2 regions of the Streptomyces sp. NPDC029014 genome follow, and region 1 is predicted to be linked to the other one. Evidence: predicted binding sites of a transcription regulator. Region 1 holds the regulator's gene; the other holds the start of a gene.

The links. Region 1 encodes HspR, which represses chaperone genes until heat shock. Its sites were predicted from a motif close to TTGAGNNNNNNNNNCTCAA; they were not measured.
Region 2: a site for HspR is predicted at 2,293-2,311, ahead of lon (endopeptidase La). Genes of this name have one in related genera too.

The regions. Positions count from the first base shown of each region.
Region 1 covers NZ_JBVHVT010000028.1:1,990-10,057, reverse strand. Annotated here, with positions in the region: gene clpB (ATP-dependent chaperone ClpB) at 1-1,339, opposite strand, end outside; gene ACZ4VL_RS17260 (pyridoxamine 5'-phosphate oxidase family protein) at 1,482-1,895, shown strand; gene ACZ4VL_RS17255 (Rieske (2Fe-2S) protein) at 2,050-2,364, opposite strand; gene ACZ4VL_RS17250 (hypothetical protein) at 2,361-2,603, opposite strand; gene ACZ4VL_RS17245 (helix-turn-helix transcriptional regulator) at 2,706-3,725, shown strand; gene ACZ4VL_RS17240 (heat shock protein transcriptional repressor HspR) at 3,830-4,300, opposite strand; gene dnaJ (molecular chaperone DnaJ) at 4,302-5,480, opposite strand; gene grpE (nucleotide exchange factor GrpE) at 5,529-6,224, opposite strand; gene dnaK (molecular chaperone DnaK) at 6,224-8,068, opposite strand.
Region 2 covers NZ_JBVHVT010000017.1:79,838-87,905, forward strand. Annotated here, with positions in the region: partial or broken gene ACZ4VL_RS12015 (sulfurtransferase) at 1-638, shown strand, start outside; gene ACZ4VL_RS12020 (DinB family protein) at 651-1,193, shown strand; gene ACZ4VL_RS12025 (DUF4097 family beta strand repeat-containing protein) at 1,318-2,073, shown strand; gene lon (endopeptidase La) at 2,334-4,733, shown strand; gene ACZ4VL_RS12035 (MarR family winged helix-turn-helix transcriptional regulator) at 4,871-5,335, shown strand; gene ACZ4VL_RS12040 (protein phosphatase 2C domain-containing protein) at 5,401-6,174, opposite strand; gene ACZ4VL_RS12045 (sensor histidine kinase) at 6,575-8,068, shown strand, end outside.

The sequences.
Region 1 (8,068 bases):
GGAGCTTGTCCAGGCGCTCGCGCGAGGCCGGGTCGGACTCGTTCTTCAGCGCCAGCTCCTCCATCCGCAGGCGGTCGACGGCGCGCTGGAGCTCGTCGATCTCCACCGGGGAGGAGTCGATCTCCATGCGGAGCCGGGACGCGGCCTCGTCGACGAGGTCGATGGCCTTGTCGGGCAGGAAGCGGGAGGTGATGTAACGGTCGGAGAGGGTCGCGGCGGCCACCAGCGCGCTGTCGTTGATCTGCACCTTGTGGTGGGCCTCGTAGCGGCCCTTGAGCCCGCGCAGGATGGCGATGGTGTCCTCGACGGACGGCTCGGCGACCAGGACCTGCTGGAAGCGGCGCTCCAGCGCCGGGTCCTTCTCGATGCGCTCGCGGTACTCGTCGAGGGTGGTGGCGCCGACCATGCGGAGCTCGCCGCGGGCCAGCATCGGCTTGAGCATGTTGCCGGCGTCCATGGCCGAGTCGCCGCCGGCGCCCGCGCCGACGACCGTGTGGAGCTCGTCGATGAAGGTGATGATCTGGCCCTCGCTGGACCTGATCTCGGCGAGGACGGTCTTCAGGCGCTCCTCGAACTCGCCGCGGTACTTGGCGCCCGCGACCATCGCACCGAGGTCGAGGGCGACCAGGCGCTTGTTCTTGAGGGACTCGGGGACGTCGCCCTTGACGATGCGCTGGGCCAGGCCCTCGACGACGGCGGTCTTGCCGACGCCGGGCTCGCCGATGAGCACCGGGTTGTTCTTGGTGCGCCGGGACAGGACCTGGACGACCCGGCGGATCTCGTGGTCCCGGCCGATGACGGGGTCGAGCTTGCCCTCGCGGGCCGCGGCCGTGAAGTCCGTGCCGAACTTCTCCAGGGCCTTGTACTGGCCCTCCGGGTCGGGGGTGGTCACCCGCCGTCCTCCTCGTGCGTTCTCGAAGGCCTCCAGCAGCTTCTTCGCCGTCGCGCCCTGGGCGGACAGTACCTCTCCGGCCGCGCCGCCCTTGGCGGCGATCGCGATGAGCAGGTGCTCGGTCGAGAGGTAGTCGTCGCCGAGCTCCTTGGCCTGCTGGTCGGCCTCGGCGAGGACGGCGAGCAGGTCGCGGGTGGGCTGCGGCGGGGCGACCGTGGAGCCCGTGGCGCTGGGCAGGGCGGCGAGGAGCCGCTCGGCGCCGGAGCGCACGGCGGCCTGGTCGGCCTCGGTGGCCGCGAGGAGGTCGGTGAGGTTCTCGTTGTCCTCGCCGGCGAGCAGGGCCAGCAGCAGGTGTGCCGGGCTCAGGTCGGCGTGGCCGTCCTTGACTGCGCGGTTGGTGGCGTTGTTCAGCGCGTCCCGGCTCTTGTTGGTCAGCTCGGCGTCCACGTGCGGCTTCTCCTCTCCGTGCGGTGCATCCGTGTCGGGGCTGCATCAGGCGATTGACACACTCAACGTGCGTAAAGTTGAGTCTATTCCACTCAAGGCAGCTGGAGGCGGGTTTCCGGACGCGGAGTCGTACGCTCTGCGCATGTCCCATGACGTACTCAACCCGACGCCCGAATACCTCGCCTTCTGGCGGGAGCGGCACGTCTGCACGCTGACCACCCCGCGCCCGGACGGCACCCCGCACGTGGTGCCCGTCGGGGTGACGTACGACCCGGAGGCCGGCCTGGCCCGGGTGATCAGCAACAAGCACAGCAAGAAGGTCCGCAACGTGCTGGCGGCCCAGGCGGTGGGGCCGGGCTCGGCGCGGGTCGCGGTGTGCCAGATGGAGGGGCGCCGCTGGGCGACGCTGGAGGGCCGCGCGGTGGTGCGCACGGACGAGGAGGCGGTCGCGGACGCGGTGGCGCGCTACGCGCAGCGGTACGGGCGGACGCCCTCGCCCAACCCGGACCGGGTGGTCATCGAGATCGCGCTGGACCGGGCGATGGGCCGCGCCTGAGGGGTGGGGTGCGGACCGGACGGTTCAGGATTCGCCTTGTCCGGTTCGACCACTGGACGCCGACATCACAACGGCGCCATCGTGGTCAGGTCCACGATGGCGCCGTTGTGTGGGGGAAGCACCTGGAGCGATCTGCAACGACGGGGGAATCGCTTCAGGCACTGCGGGGGGTGGCGGTGGTGATGTCGGGTTCGAAGAGCTGGTGGTCCCGCTGATCGAGGTTCACGAAGACCATGCCGTAGCGCACCTCGCAGCGGACCGGCTGCGGCGCGCCGCGGGGGCGGCGCAGGCAGCGGTACGCCCGCACGTCCTCGTCCTCCTCCCGCGTGATCACGATGGGCTGGCCGAAGAGGGTGACCATCAGCGAGTCGCCGACCTGGGGGATGGCCGTCGCGAGGTCGATGAACTGCCAGCCGGAGCGATAGGCGGAAGCCATTTCGCGGCGGAAGCCGCGGTCATCGGGGGTCATACCGTGCTCTCCACGACAAGGGCTGCGGAATCGGCATCTGCGGGGGTCGAGCGCCACCCGCTGTCCAGCGGGGCCTCACGCCATCCGCTGTCCGCCGAGGGCTCGCGCCATCCGCTGTCCTCCGCCTGGATGTCCGCGGCACCTCCGGCGCCCCCCAGCGCGGCTGCGGCGAGTCCCAGACCGGCCACAGCCGAGAAGATGACGGTGGCAAGCGCCGAGCGAAGCATTCTCTTGTTCATGGTCGGCTTCGTCCTCACTTGATGAAATCCTCTCCCCCGCCTGTCAGACGATGGCTCATTCAGGCACGTCGCTGCCACAGGGACGATGCATCATGTTCTTGCATGTTCAGGACCCTGGGGGGTGGAGATTTGACAATAAACACAACAAAAGCGACACATCCCCACTCGGTCGCGAACCTGTGCTCCGAAGGAGCGCGCCTCTACACGAGCGCGCTGCGGACCGGTCGCATCGCACGTGGCGACGTGGAAGCGGCGCCCTGCCTGCTCGACCTGGCCCTGCTCCAGCCGGATCCTGATGACGTCAATTCACTGCGCCCGGTTCCACCGGCGGTTGCGCTGGCCCAGCGGCTGCATCCGATCGAACGCGAGATCCGCGAGCGGCACCGCGATTCTCTCGAACTCTCCGAAGCGTTCGAGCCGTTTCTCGCCATCAGTGCGCAGGCTCCGGCCAGTACCCACGCCATCACCGTGCTGGAGGGCTTCGACGCCATCAACGCCGCCCTCAACCTGGCCACCGCCGAGTGCCACACCGAGATGCTCACCGTCCAGCCCGGCGGCGCCCGCCCCAGCCTGGAGCTTACGGAAGCCCTGGAGCGCGACCAGCCGCTGACCGACCGCGGTGTCCGGATCCGGACCCTCTACCAGCACACGGTCCGCCACAGCCGGGGCACGCTCGCGTACGTCGACATCCTCAAGGCCGGCAAGGTCGAGGTGCGCACGCTGGAGGAGCTCTTCGAACGGCTCATCATCTTCGACCGCACGGTCGCCTTCATCCCCGCCAGCGACGACCGCCAGGTGGCCCTGGAGCTGCGCCACCCGGGGCTCGTGGACTACCTCATCAAGGTGTTCGAGCAGCTGTGGCACCGCGCGGTGCCGCTGCAGGAGGAAGTGACCTACCAGCCCACCCGGGACGGCATCTCGGGCGTGCAGCGCACCATCGCCCAGCTCCTCGTCGAGGGGCACGTGGACGAGGCCATCGCCCGCCGGCTGGGCATGAACGTACGGACCTGCCGGGCGCACATCGCCAAGCTCGCCAGCACCCTCGGCAGCGGCAGCCGCGCCCAACTCGGCTTCCTCATCGCCCGGTCCGGGATCCTGGAGGAGCGCGGGCCGGACTGCTGAGGCGGGACGGCCGCGAGGACGCCGAAGGCCCCGCCCGGGAGGAACCCGGGCGGGGCCTTCGTCATGTCGGCGTGTCGCCGCGTCGGCGGGCCGCCGCGCCGCCGCTAGTCGTTCGTCCGCTTCGGGGCGGGACGCCAGACGACGAGGGCGTTGCCGGCCACCGGCGGCTGGTACTTGACCAGGTCGCGGCGGTACGAGGCGTGCACCTGGGCCTCGCGCTGCTGCATCACGGCGGCCGCGCCCTCGACCGCGGCCGAGAGCTCGGCCACGCGCTGCTGGAGGGCCTCGACCTGGTTCTGCAGCTCGATGATCCGCTTGATGCCGGCCAGGTTGATGCCCTCGTCCTGGGACAGCGCCTGCACCGTGCGGAGCAGCTCGATGTCCCTGGCCGAATATCGCCGTCCGCGGCCCGCCGTGCGGTCCGGGGAGACCAGACCGAGGCGGTCGTACTGGCGCAGGGTCTGTGGGTGCAGACCCGAGAGCTGGGCGGCCACCGAGATCACGTAGACCGGGGTCTCGTCGGTCAACTCGTAGGCCCCGCCACCGAAGCGGGGCTGTCGTCGGCGGCCGTCCATGTCATGCTCCCTTCGCAGACTCGAACAGCGCGGCACGCGGGTCGTCCGACTCCGTCGCGTCGCGGTACATCTCCAACGCCTCGCGGGCCTTGTCCGTCAGCGCGGACGGGACCGCGACCTCCACCGTCACCAGCAGGTCGCCGCGGGTGCCGTCCTTGCGGACCGCGCCCTTGCCGCGGGCCCGCATGGTGCGGCCCGTCGGGGTGCCCGGCGGCAGCTTCAGCGTCACCGCGGGCCCGCCCAGGGTCGGGACCTTGATGTCGGCGCCCAGGGCCGCCTCGGAGATCGTCACCGGGACGGTCACCGTCAGGTTGTCGCCCTTGCGGCCGAAGACCGGGTGGCTGCCCACGTGGACGACGACGTACAGGTCGCCGGCCGGGCCGCCGCGCTCGCCCGGCGCGCCCTTGCCGCGCAACCGGATCCGCTGGCCGTCGGAGACGCCCGCCGGGATCCGGACCTGCATGGTCCGCGAGGACTTGGCGCGGCCGCTGCCCTTGCACACCTCGCAGGGGGTTTCCGCGATCAGGCCCCGGCCCTTGCAGTCCGCGCAGGGGTCGGTCAGCGAGAAGCCGCCGCCGCTGCCCCGCGAGACCTGGCCGGTGCCGACGCAGGTCGGGCACACCCGGGGGGTGCCGTTCTTGTCGCCGGTGCCGGAGCAGGCCTTGCAGGGGGCCTGGGAGGACATCCGGAGCGGGACCGTGGCCCCGTCCACCGCCTCCGTGAACGAGAGGGTGACCTCGGACTCGATGTCCTGGCCCCGGCGCGGCTGGGTCCGGGTTCCCGGACCGGCGCCGCCCCGGTTGAACAGGCCGCCGAACACGTCGCCGAGGCCGCCGCCGCCGAAGCCGCCCGCGCCGCCGCCCTGGGCACCCCCGAAGAGGTCGCCCAGGTCGAAGTTGAAGGAGCCGCCGCCAGCGCCGGGACCGGGGCGGAAGCCACCGTTCCCGAACAGCGCGCGGGCGTCGTCGTACTCCTTGCGCTTCTTGGCGTCACCGAGGATGTCGTTCGCCTCGGAGATCTCCTTGAAGCGCTCCTCGGCCTCGGCGTCGCCCTTGTTGGCGTCCGGGTGGAACTCGCGGGCGAGCTTCCGGTACGCCTTCTTGATCTCCGCTTCGGTGGCGTCCTTGGGGACACCGAGGACCTTGTAGTAGTCCTTCTCGACGAAGTCCTTCGTGCTCATCCCCGGCGTCCCTCCTCTCGTGCCGTCACATGATCAGCTTTACGGACGTCAGCCCTTGTCGGCTGCATCCGCGTCCTTGTCCGAAGGCGTGTCGCCCTCCCCGGACTCGGACTTCGGGGCCGCACCCGGCTGGGGCTCGGCCACCGCGACCCGCGCGGGGCGGATCGTGCGCTCGCCGATCCGGTACCCGGGCTGCAGGATCGCCACGCAGGTCGTCTCGGTGACGTCCGGCGCGTACGAGTGCATCAGGGCCTCGTGGATCGTCGGGTCGAAGGGCTCGCCCTCCTTGCCGAACTGCTGGAGGCCCAGCTTGGCCGCAGCCGTCTCCAGCGATTCGGCCACCGACTTGAAACCGCCGACCAGTTCGCCATGGTCCCTCGCCCGGCCGATGTCGTCCAGGGTCGGGAGCAGCTCGGTCAGCAGGTTCGCGACCGCGATCTCCTTGACGGCGATGCGGTCCCGCTCCACGCGGCGACGGTAGTTCTGGTACTCCGCCTGGAGCCGCTGGAGGTCACCGGTGCGCTCGGAGAGCGCCGTACGGGCCTGGTCCAGCTGCGCCACCAGGGCCGCGTTCGCGCCCTGGGCGGAGGGGGTGGACTGGTCGGACTGGGCTCCGGAGTCCCCGGCCGGGGCCGCCGGCTCCTCGGAGGAGGAGTCGGCGGTCTTCGGCTCGGCGGCGTCCTCAGGGGTCGCGCCGTTGGGGACTTCGGGCTTCTCCTCGAAACCCGCGGTCTCCTCCGGCATCAGGCCGCGCCGCCCTTCGGCTTCTCGTCGTCGACGATCTCGGCGTCGACCACGTCGTCATCGGCCTTGGCCTGGCCCGCGTCACCGGCACCGCCGGCGGCCTGGGCGCCCTGGGCGTCGGCGTAGATCGCCTGGCCGAGCTTCTGGCTGACCGCGGCGACCTTCTCGGTCGCGGTGCGGATCTCGGCCGTGTCCTCGCCCTTGAGCTTCTCCTTCAGCTCGGCGACGGCGGCCTCGACCTCGGTCTTCACGTCGCCCGGGACCTTGTCCTCGTTGTCCTTGACGAACTTCTCCGTCTGGTACACGAGCTGCTCGGCCTGGTTGCGGGTCTCGGCGGCCTCGCGGCGGCGCTGGTCCTCCTCCGCGTACTGCTCGGCCTCCTCGCGCATGCGGTTGACCTCGTCCTTGCCGAGCGAGGAGCCGCCGGTGACGGTCATCTTCTGCTCCTTGCCCGTGCCCAGGTCCTTCGCGGTCACGTGCATGATGCCGTTGGCGTCGATGTCGAAGGAGACCTCGATCTGCGGGACGCCGCGCGGGGCCGGCGGCAGGCCCGTCAGCTCGAACATGCCGAGCTTCTTGTTGTACGCCGCGATCTCGCGCTCGCCCTGGTAGACCTGGATCTGCACGGACGGCTGGTTGTCCTCGGCCGTCGTGAAGATCTCCGAGCGCTTGGTCGGGATCGTGGTGTTGCGCTCGATGAGCTTGGTCATGATGCCGCCCTTGGTCTCGATGCCGAGGGACAGCGGGGTCACGTCGAGGAGCAGGACGTCCTTGACCTCACCCTTGAGGACACCGGCCTGGAGGGTGGCGCCGATGGCGACGACCTCGTCCGGGTTGACGCCCTTGTTGGCCTCCTTGCCGCCGGTCAGCTCCTTGACGAGCTCGGCGACGGCCGGCATGCGGGTGGAGCCGCCGACGAGGACCACGTGGTCGATGTCGGAGAGGGCGATGCCCGCGTCCTTGATCACGTTGTGGAACGGCACCTTGCAGCGGTCCAGCAGGTCCGAGGTCAGCTGCTGGAACTGGGCGCGGGTGAGCTTCTCGTCCAGGTGCAGCGGGCCCTCGGCGGAGGCCGTGATGTAGGGCAGGTTGATCGTGGTCTCCGTGGAGGAGGACAGCTCGATCTTCGCCTTCTCGGCGGCCTCGCGCAGGCGCTGGAGGGCCATCTTGTCCTTGGACAGGTCGACGCCGTGGCCGTTCGCGAACTGCTTCACCAGGTAGTCGACGACGCGCTGGTCCCAGTCGTCACCACCGAGGTGGTTGTCACCGTTGGTGGCCTTGACCTCGACGACGCCGTCACCGATCTCCAGCAGCGACACGTCGAAGGTGCCGCCACCGAGGTCGAAGACGAGGATGGTCTGGTCGTCCTTGTCCAGGCCGTAGGCCAGGGCGGCGGCGGTCGGCTCGTTGACGATGCGCAGGACGTTCAGGCCCGCGATCTCGCCGGCCTCCTTGGTGGCCTGACGCTCGGAGTCGTTGAAGTACGCCGGGACGGTGATGACCGCGTCGGTGACCTTCTCACCCAGGTAGGCCTCGGCGTCGCGCTTCAGCTTCTGCAGGATGAAGGCGCTCATCTGCTGCGGGTTGAAGTCCTTGCCGTCCAGGTTGATCTTCCAGTCGGTGCCCATGTGGCGCTTCACCGAGCGGATGGTGCGGTCGACGTTGGTGACCGCCTGCCGCTTGGCGACCTCGCCGACGAGGACCTCGCCGTTCTTGGCGAAGGCGACGACGGACGGCGTGGTCCTGGCGCCCTCGGCGTTGGTGATGACGGTGGGCTCGCCGCCTTCGAGAACGCTGACGACGGAGTTAGTGGTGCCCAGGTCGATGCCGACCGCACGTGCCAT
Region 2 (8,068 bases), on a different contig from region 1:
CGGACGCGTTCACCGCGGCCGCGCGCGAGCTCGGCATCGACGACACCAGCACCGTCGTCGTCTACGACGGCGCCGGTGTCTACTCCAGCGCCCGCGCCTGGTGGATGCTGCGCGCCATGGGCTTCGACCGGGCCGCCGTCCTCGACGGCGGCCTTCCGGCCTGGACCGCCGCCGGGCTGCCCGTCGAGGAGACCGGGCCCGCGTACGAGGGCCCGCGCGGCTCCTTCACGGCCCGCCCCCGCGCCGGGCTCCTGGTGGACGGCGACGCCGTGGCCGCCGCCCTGGCCGACCCGGACGCGGCCGTCCTCGACGCCCGGACGCGGGAGCGCTTCGCCGGCACCGCCCCGGAGCCGCGGCCGGGGCTGCGCGGGGGCCACATGCCGGGGGCGGTCAACCTGCCGTTCGGGGAGCTGCTGGGAGAGGGCGGCCAGATGCGGCCCGCCGGGGAACTCAAGGACGCCTTCGAGGTGTTGACGGGGGGCCGGGAGCGGCTGTACTTCAGCTGCGGGTCGGGGGTGACGGCCTGCGTCCTCGCCCTCGGAGCGGTCCTCGCCGGGTACCCGCCCGCATCCCTCGCCGTGTACGACGGCTCGTGGACGGACTGGGCCGCGAGCCCGGAGCGCCCCGCCGTGACGGGCCGTCGGGCGGAGCTGATCCCGGGCAACACCTCGGAACGGCGCTTCGGCGGACCGGCCACCGGGGACGAGCGGAGCATCCTCACCGACGTCCTGGAGGCGCAGCGCGCCACCCTGGAACTGAAGTGCGCCGGGCTGGGCGCGGAGCTGGCCCTGCGGCCGGTCGAGCCGTCCACGCTCTCGCTGCTCGGGCTCGTCCGGCACCTCGCCGACATGGAGCGGCGCTGGTTCCGGCAGGTCCTGGCCGGTCAGGAAGCGCCGGCCCGGTACTCCTCGGAGGCGGACCCGGACGGCGACTTCGACTTCGCCGGGGCCGGCCGCCCCGGCCCCGGTACCGCCGGGGCCGCGGGGGAGGCGTGGGAGGCCTGGCACACCGAGGTGGCGTTCGCCCGGGCGTTCACCGCGGCCGCGCCCGATCTCGACGCGGAGGGCGAGGACGGCTGGCGCGGGCGGGTGTCCCTGCGCTGGGTGCTGGTCCACATGATCGAGGAGTACGCCCGCCACAACGGCCACGCCGACCTGCTGCGCGAGCGCATCGACGGCTCGGTCGGCCTCTGACGCTGCCGCCGCGGGGGCAGGCGGGCGGGATCGTGGTGGCCGGCGGATCCGGGGGACAACCCCACCCCGGATCCGGGTACCGGCACCATCGGCCCGCCGTGGCCGCCCCCGGCAGAGTCGGGGCATGGCATTCCACCGCGTTCCGTCCCGGTCCGTACGAGCGGCGCTCGTCGCCTCGGCCGGCGCCCTGCTCCTGTCCGCATGCGTGTTCGGCGAGCGCCTGACGACCCTCTCGGACGGCGCCGAGGTCACCGGGGCGGTCACCGCGGTCGAGGTGCCGGACGCCCGCAGCGGCTCCGTGGAGGTGGTCCCGGGCAGCGGCCCCGGAGTCCGCATCCACCGCACGGTCCGCTACCGCGGCGGCCCGGAGCCGGTGCCGGGGCGGCAGCTGTCGCAGGGCCGCCTCGTCCTCACCGACGGCTGCTCCGGCTCCGGCCCCTGTTCCACCGACTGGCGGCTGGAGGTCCCGGCCGGCGCGACGGTCAAGCTGGCCGGCACAAGCGGCCGCCTCACCGTCACCGGGGTGGCCGCCGCCGACCTCACCACCTCCTCCGGCGACGTCCGGGCCGAGGGCGTCACGGGTCCGCTGCGGGTCCGCACCACCTCGGGCTCGGTCACCGCGACCGGCCTGACCGGGGCGAGCGCCGATGCCGCGACCTCCGCGGGCGACGTGCGCCTGGAGTTCGCGAAGGGGCCCGGTTCGGTGTCGGCCGAGACCACCTCGGGCGACGTCACCCTGCGCCTGCCCGCGGCCCCGTACCGGGTCGAGACGGCCACCGACTCGGGCCGCAACGAGGTCTCCGTCCCCACGGACCCGGCCGCCCCCGCCCGCTTGCAGGCCCGCACGTCCTCCGGCGACATCCGCATTTTCGGGGCGTAGCCCGGCCCGACGGCGGGTTGGGTTCAGGAGATCCGCATGAGCACGGCGTGCCCGTCGCGGGCTGCGGCCCCGAAGGACCGCGCCAGGTCCCGGTAGGCGCCGGCCCCGGTAGGCGCCGGCCCCGGCAGGCACCTGGCCCCGGGCCCGTGATCCGACCCCTTCCGGGCGTGTTCGCCGGAGGCGAACGGTAGTTGGGGAACACCTGGAGGCGCACATGCATTGAGTCGGCATAGCTCAACTTCACTGCCGAAGGGAAGATCATGGCTTCGACGTCCGTAAAGCTCACCCTGCCCGTGCTGCCGCTCGACGACGAGGTCGTGCTGCCCGGCATGGTCGTTCCCCTGGACCTGACCGACGCCGAGGTGCGCGGCGCCGTCGAGGCGGCCCAGGCCGCGGTCCGCAGCGGGAAGCCCCGGGTGCTGCTCGTGCCGCGCGTCGACGGGAAGTACGCCGGCACCGGTGTGCTGGGGACGGTCGAGCAGGTGGGCCGGCTCTCCGACGGCGATCCCGGCGCGCTCATCCGCGGCATCGGCCGCGTCCGCATCGGGGCCGGGACCACCGGCCCCGGCGCCGCGCTGTGGGTCGAGGGAGAGAGCGTCGACGAGCGGCTCGCCGACCCGCTGCCCGGATCGGTCACCGAACTCGTCAAGGAGTACAAGGCCCTCGCCACCAGCTGGCTCAAGAAGCGCGGCGCCTGGCAGGTCGTGGACCGCATCCAGCAGATCGACGGCGTCTCCGCCCTCGCCGACAACTCCGGCTACTCGCCCTTCCTGACGGTGGCCCAGAAGGTCGAGCTGCTGGAGACCGCCGACCCCGTCGCCCGTCTCAAGCTCGCCATCACCTGGCTGCGCGAGCACCTCGCCGAGCAGGACGTCGCCGAGTCCATCGCCAAGGACGTCCAGGACGGGGTCGACAAGCAGCAGCGCGAGTTCCTGCTGCGGCGTCAGCTGGAGGCCGTCCGCAAGGAACTGCGCGAGCTGAACGGGGAGAAGGAGGGAGAGGCCTCCGACGACTACCGCACCCGCGTCGAGGCCGCCGACCTCCCCGAGAAGGTACGGGAGGCCGCCCTCAAGGAGGTCGACAAGCTGGAGCGGTCCAGCGACCAGTCCCCGGAGGGCTCCTGGATCCGCACCTGGCTCGACACCATCCTCGAACTGCCCTGGAACGAGCGGACCGAGGACGCCTACGACATCACCGGCGCCCGCGCCGTCCTCGACGCCGAGCACGCCGGGCTGGACGACGTGAAGGACCGCATCACCGAGTACCTCGCCGTCCGCAAGCGCCGCACCGAGCGCGGCATGGGCGTCATCGGCGGCCGCCGCGGCGGGGCCGTCCTCGCCCTCGTCGGCCCGCCCGGTGTCGGCAAGACCTCCCTAGGCGAGTCCGTCGCGCACGCCATGGGCCGCACGTTCGTCCGCGTCGCGCTCGGCGGCGTACGGGACGAGGCCGAGATCCGCGGCCACCGGCGCACGTACGTCGGCGCGCTGCCCGGCCGCATCGTCCGCGCCATCAAGGAGGCCGGGTCCATGAACCCGGTCGTGCTCCTCGACGAGATCGACAAGGTCGGCTCCGACTTCCGCGGCGACCCGGCCGCCGCCCTGCTGGAAGTCCTGGACCCGGCGCAGAACCACACCTTCCGCGACCACTACCTGGAGGTGGAGCTCGACCTGAGCGACGTCGTCTTCCTGGCGACCGCGAACGTGCTGGAGGCCATCCCCGAGGCGCTCGCCGACCGGATGGAGCTCGTCCGCCTCGACGGGTACACGGAGGACGAGAAGGTCGTGATCGCCCGCGACCACCTGCTGCCGCGCCAGCTGGAGCGCGCCGGCCTCGGCGCGGACGAGGTCGTCCTGGAGGAGGAGGCCCTGCGCAAGCTGGCGGGCGAGTACACCCGCGAGGCGGGCGTGCGCACCCTGGAGCGCTCCCTCGCCCGGCTGCTGCGCAAGGTCGCCGCCCAGCACGAACTGGGCGAGCGCGCGCTGCCGCTGAGCATCGGCGCCGACGACCTGCGGGCGCTCATCGGCCGGCCGCACCACGTGCCGGAGTCCGCGCAGGACCCGGCCGAGCGGCGCACGGCCGTCCCCGGGGTCGCGACCGGCCTCGCGGTGACCGGAGCGGGCGGCGACGTGCTCTTCGTCGAGGCCTCCCTCGCCGACCCGGAGACCGGCGCGGCCGGGCTCTCCCTGACCGGTCAGCTCGGCGACGTGATGAAGGAGTCGGCGCAGATCGCGCTGAGCTTCCTGCGCTCGCACGGCGCGGAGCTGGAGCTGCCGGTCGCCGACCTGAAGGACCGGGGCGTGCACATCCACTTCCCGGCGGGCGCCGTCCCCAAGGACGGGCCGAGCGCCGGCATCACGATGACGACCGCGCTGGCCTCGCTGCTCTCCGGCCGGCAGGTCCGCACGGACGTGGCGATGACCGGCGAGGTCTCCCTCACCGGGCGGGTGCTCCCGATCGGCGGCGTCAAGCAGAAGCTGCTCGCGGCGCACCGGGCCGGCCTGACCACCGTCATCATCCCCAAGCGGAACGAGGCCGACCTGGACGACGTCCCGAGCGAGGTGCTGGAGCGGCTGGAGGTGCACCCGGTGACGGACGTGCGCCAGGTGCTGGAGCTGGCGCTCTCCGAGGCCCGGACGGCCCCCGTCAGCGCGGCCGCCTGATCCGCCCCGAGGGCCCGAACTCCTCCGCGCCGACCGGCCCGCACACCTCCGCCCGGCCCGGGACCCCGCTCCGGCGGGGCCCCGGGCCGGCGCCGCACCCTCTACGAAATACTGGAGGTGATCGGCACAGGGGGTGCCTGACACACGGACAGGAGCGGCACGTGCACGGCAGCGAAGACCAGGAGTTCCTTGCGCTGGAGCGGGAGCTTTCCGTCTTCCTCCGGCGGGCCCGCGCCTCCTCCGGGGAGATGGCCCGCGCCCTGCACCCCGAGCTGGAGCCCGCCGCGTACGGACTGCTGGTGCGGCTGGAGGCCGCAGGCCGCCAGCGGGCCACCGACCTCGCCGCCTACTTCGGCGTCGGCAAGGCCACCATGAGCCGGCAGCTGCGCGCCCTGGAGGTGCTCGGCCTCATCGCCCGCGAGCCCGACCCCGCGGACGGCCGGGCCTTCCTCGTCGGGCTCACCGACGAGGGCCGCGAGCGGTTCCTGCGGGTCCGCGGCGCCCGGCGCGAGCAGTACATGCGCAAGCTCGCCGACTGGGACCGCGGCGAGGTCGCGGAACTGGCCCGGCTCCTCAACCAGCTCAACCAGGGCGAGGAGTAGGCGCGGAGCGGACAGGGGCGGGCGAGGAGCCGGCGCGGAGGAGCGGAGCCGCCGCCTGAAAGGGGCTACAGCTCGGCGAACACCGCCGACGCGTCGTCGTGCCGCTTGCCGCGGGCGGCCGGGCGCTCCCGGTCCGTCTCCAGCGCCCGCACCCGGCCGATCAGGCCCTGCGCTCCCTCCTTGCGCAGCACCGCCAGGCACTGCGCCCAGTCGCCCTCGTCGAAGGTGTCCGTCCACCGGCTCGCCCCGTCGGTGAGCGCGGCCACCGCCCGCACCTCCCCGCGCGGGCTGCGCCCGGTCACCGCCCGGGCCGCCACCGCGGGGTCCGCGGCCGCCGTGAAGAAGCCGCCCTCCGCGTTGCGCAGCGCGTCCGCCGACGCCCGGGTGCGCAGCGCCTCGCGCGGGAGCCGGTCCAGCCGGTCGTCGAGCACCGCGGTCACCGCGCCGTCCGGCGCCTCCAGGAGGAGGACGGAGTCCGAGAGGACGAGGTGCTCCACGTACGCCTCGTCCCAGCGGACGACCACCACGGTCGCCTGCGGCGTACGCACGTGAGAAAGGTCACACGCCCCGCGGTGGGTGTCGGCCGTGTCGCGGATGGCTTCCGCCAAGATCCACTCCAGTGGCATGTCCCGCCGCGATCCGGACAGTTCGGTCAATCGACCCCCGAGCCGGGCCGTGAACCACGGCACTCCGTGAGTGCAGCCGACGTCCCCGGGCGGCGGGGTGACCCCGTCCAGTGCGACCAGGACTCCGCCGCCGGCGGCGGGCGTCGCGGCTGATAGCCAGTCCTCGTTGGGGCGTTCCGGGTTGCCGGGGGCCGTGGCGAGGTCGATGCGCATACGGACATTCTGCCCGTGGGGCCGCCGCCGGCGCCCGCGACGGCCGTAAAAGTCCGTACCAAGGCGCGGAGGCGTACGGCGGCCGCCGGTCCGGGCCTCCGCCCGGCGCCCGGGCGCCCCCGGGGACATGTGGGCGCGCATATTGCCAAAGCCCCCATCGATCTTTCAACCACCCGGCCGCGGAGTCGCTCCGCGGCCGGTTTGCCGAGTTGGTCGCCAACTCTTCCGTGATGTTCACTCGTTCGAGTGGCCGGGTGGGCGATGTGAGGCTCTCTCCCCATCACACTGCGAAGGTCTGAGGCGGTACTGAGGGGACAGGGGGCGTTTACTTGTTGACCGGCCGTTACCTCGGCCACACGAGTAGACGAGCACGAGAACACGTACAGGATTGCGAGCACCGGTGCAGAAGAAGCGGTCTCGGAAGAACGGCACCGCCACCGACGGACCAGCCCCCGCAGGACGCCGCGTCCACGTACGCAGCAGGCTGGTCGTCGGCGTCGCCGTCGCCGGTCTCACCGTCCTCGCGGCCGGCGCCCCCGCCGTGGTCACGGCGACCCGCGAGCTGAACGACTCCCAGCAGCTGGTCACCCTCGCCGAACAGACACAGCACACCCTCACCCTGACGCACCTGCTCGGTGACGAGCGCGACGCCGTCGTCGAGTACGTGGCCAAGGGCCGTCCCGGCGCCCAGGCCAAGAACCCCGTCCAGGAGCGCACCGCCCTGACCGACCGGCAGATCGACGAGGTCCGGGCCGAGGCCGACGAGCCCCTCGCCAAGTCCCTCGCCCGCGTCCAGGCCGTCCGCGCCGAGGCCGTCGACGGCAAGGGCAGCGCCCTCGCCGCCCACCAGGCCTACGCCGGTGTCATCGCCGAACTCCTCGCCCCGGGCGACCGGCTCGCCGAGCAGACCCCGCCGCGCGCCGAGGCCGCCCTCGTCACCACCCGCCCGCTGTCCCCCCTCGGTCAGGCCGTCGAACAGGCCTCCGCCACCCGCGGACTGCTCCTCGCGGCGCTCGCCGTCCCCCGCGCCGACCAGGCCCCGAACACGGCCGTCGCCGACGAACTCTCCGCCGCCGCCCAGCGGGCGCGCGTACGCGAGCAGGCCGCCCTCGACGACTTCACGCGCGCCGCCCGCCCGGAGGTGCGCCAGACCCTCGCCGCCACCGTCACCGGCCCCGAGGTCAAGACCGCAGACGACTACCTCAAGCGGCTCACCGAGCGGTCCACGCTCTCCACGGCCGACCGCAAGCTCGACGCCGCCGCCGTCGGCTCCGCCCTGACCGCCCGCATCGACCGCATGCGGTCGGTGGAGGCCACCCTCGCCGGGCAGCGGGCCACCGCCCTCGGCACCCTGCGCGACGACGACGTGAGCCGGCTGGAGATGCTCGTCGCCGGCCTCGGCGTGCTCTTCCTCGTCACCGTCGGCGTCTGCACCGGCGTCGCCCGCTCGCTGACCCGGCCGCTGTCGGTCCTCCGGCGCGGCGCGGCCCGGCTGGCCACGCCCGAGGGCTCGGTGGAACCGGTCCGGTTCACCGGCCGCAACGACGAGTTCGCCGAGGTCGTACGCCACCTCAACGCCGTCCGGGACCAGACGGTCTCCCTGCACACCAAGATCGCCGGGCTGGACGCCGACCGGAAGCGGCTCATCGGCCGCAACGACGCGCTGTCCACGGCCCGCGACGCGCTGGAATCCGAGCTGACCGCGCTCCGCGAGACCGTCGAGGAACACCGGCGCGTCATGTCGACCACCTCGGTGTCGCTGTCGCTGCGCACCCTCGGCCTCGTCGAGCGCCAGCTCGCGGTCATCGAGGAGCTGGAGGCCAAGGAGCAGGACCCGGACCGCCTGGAGACCCTCTTCAAGCTGGACCACCTGGCGACCGTGATGCGCCGCCAC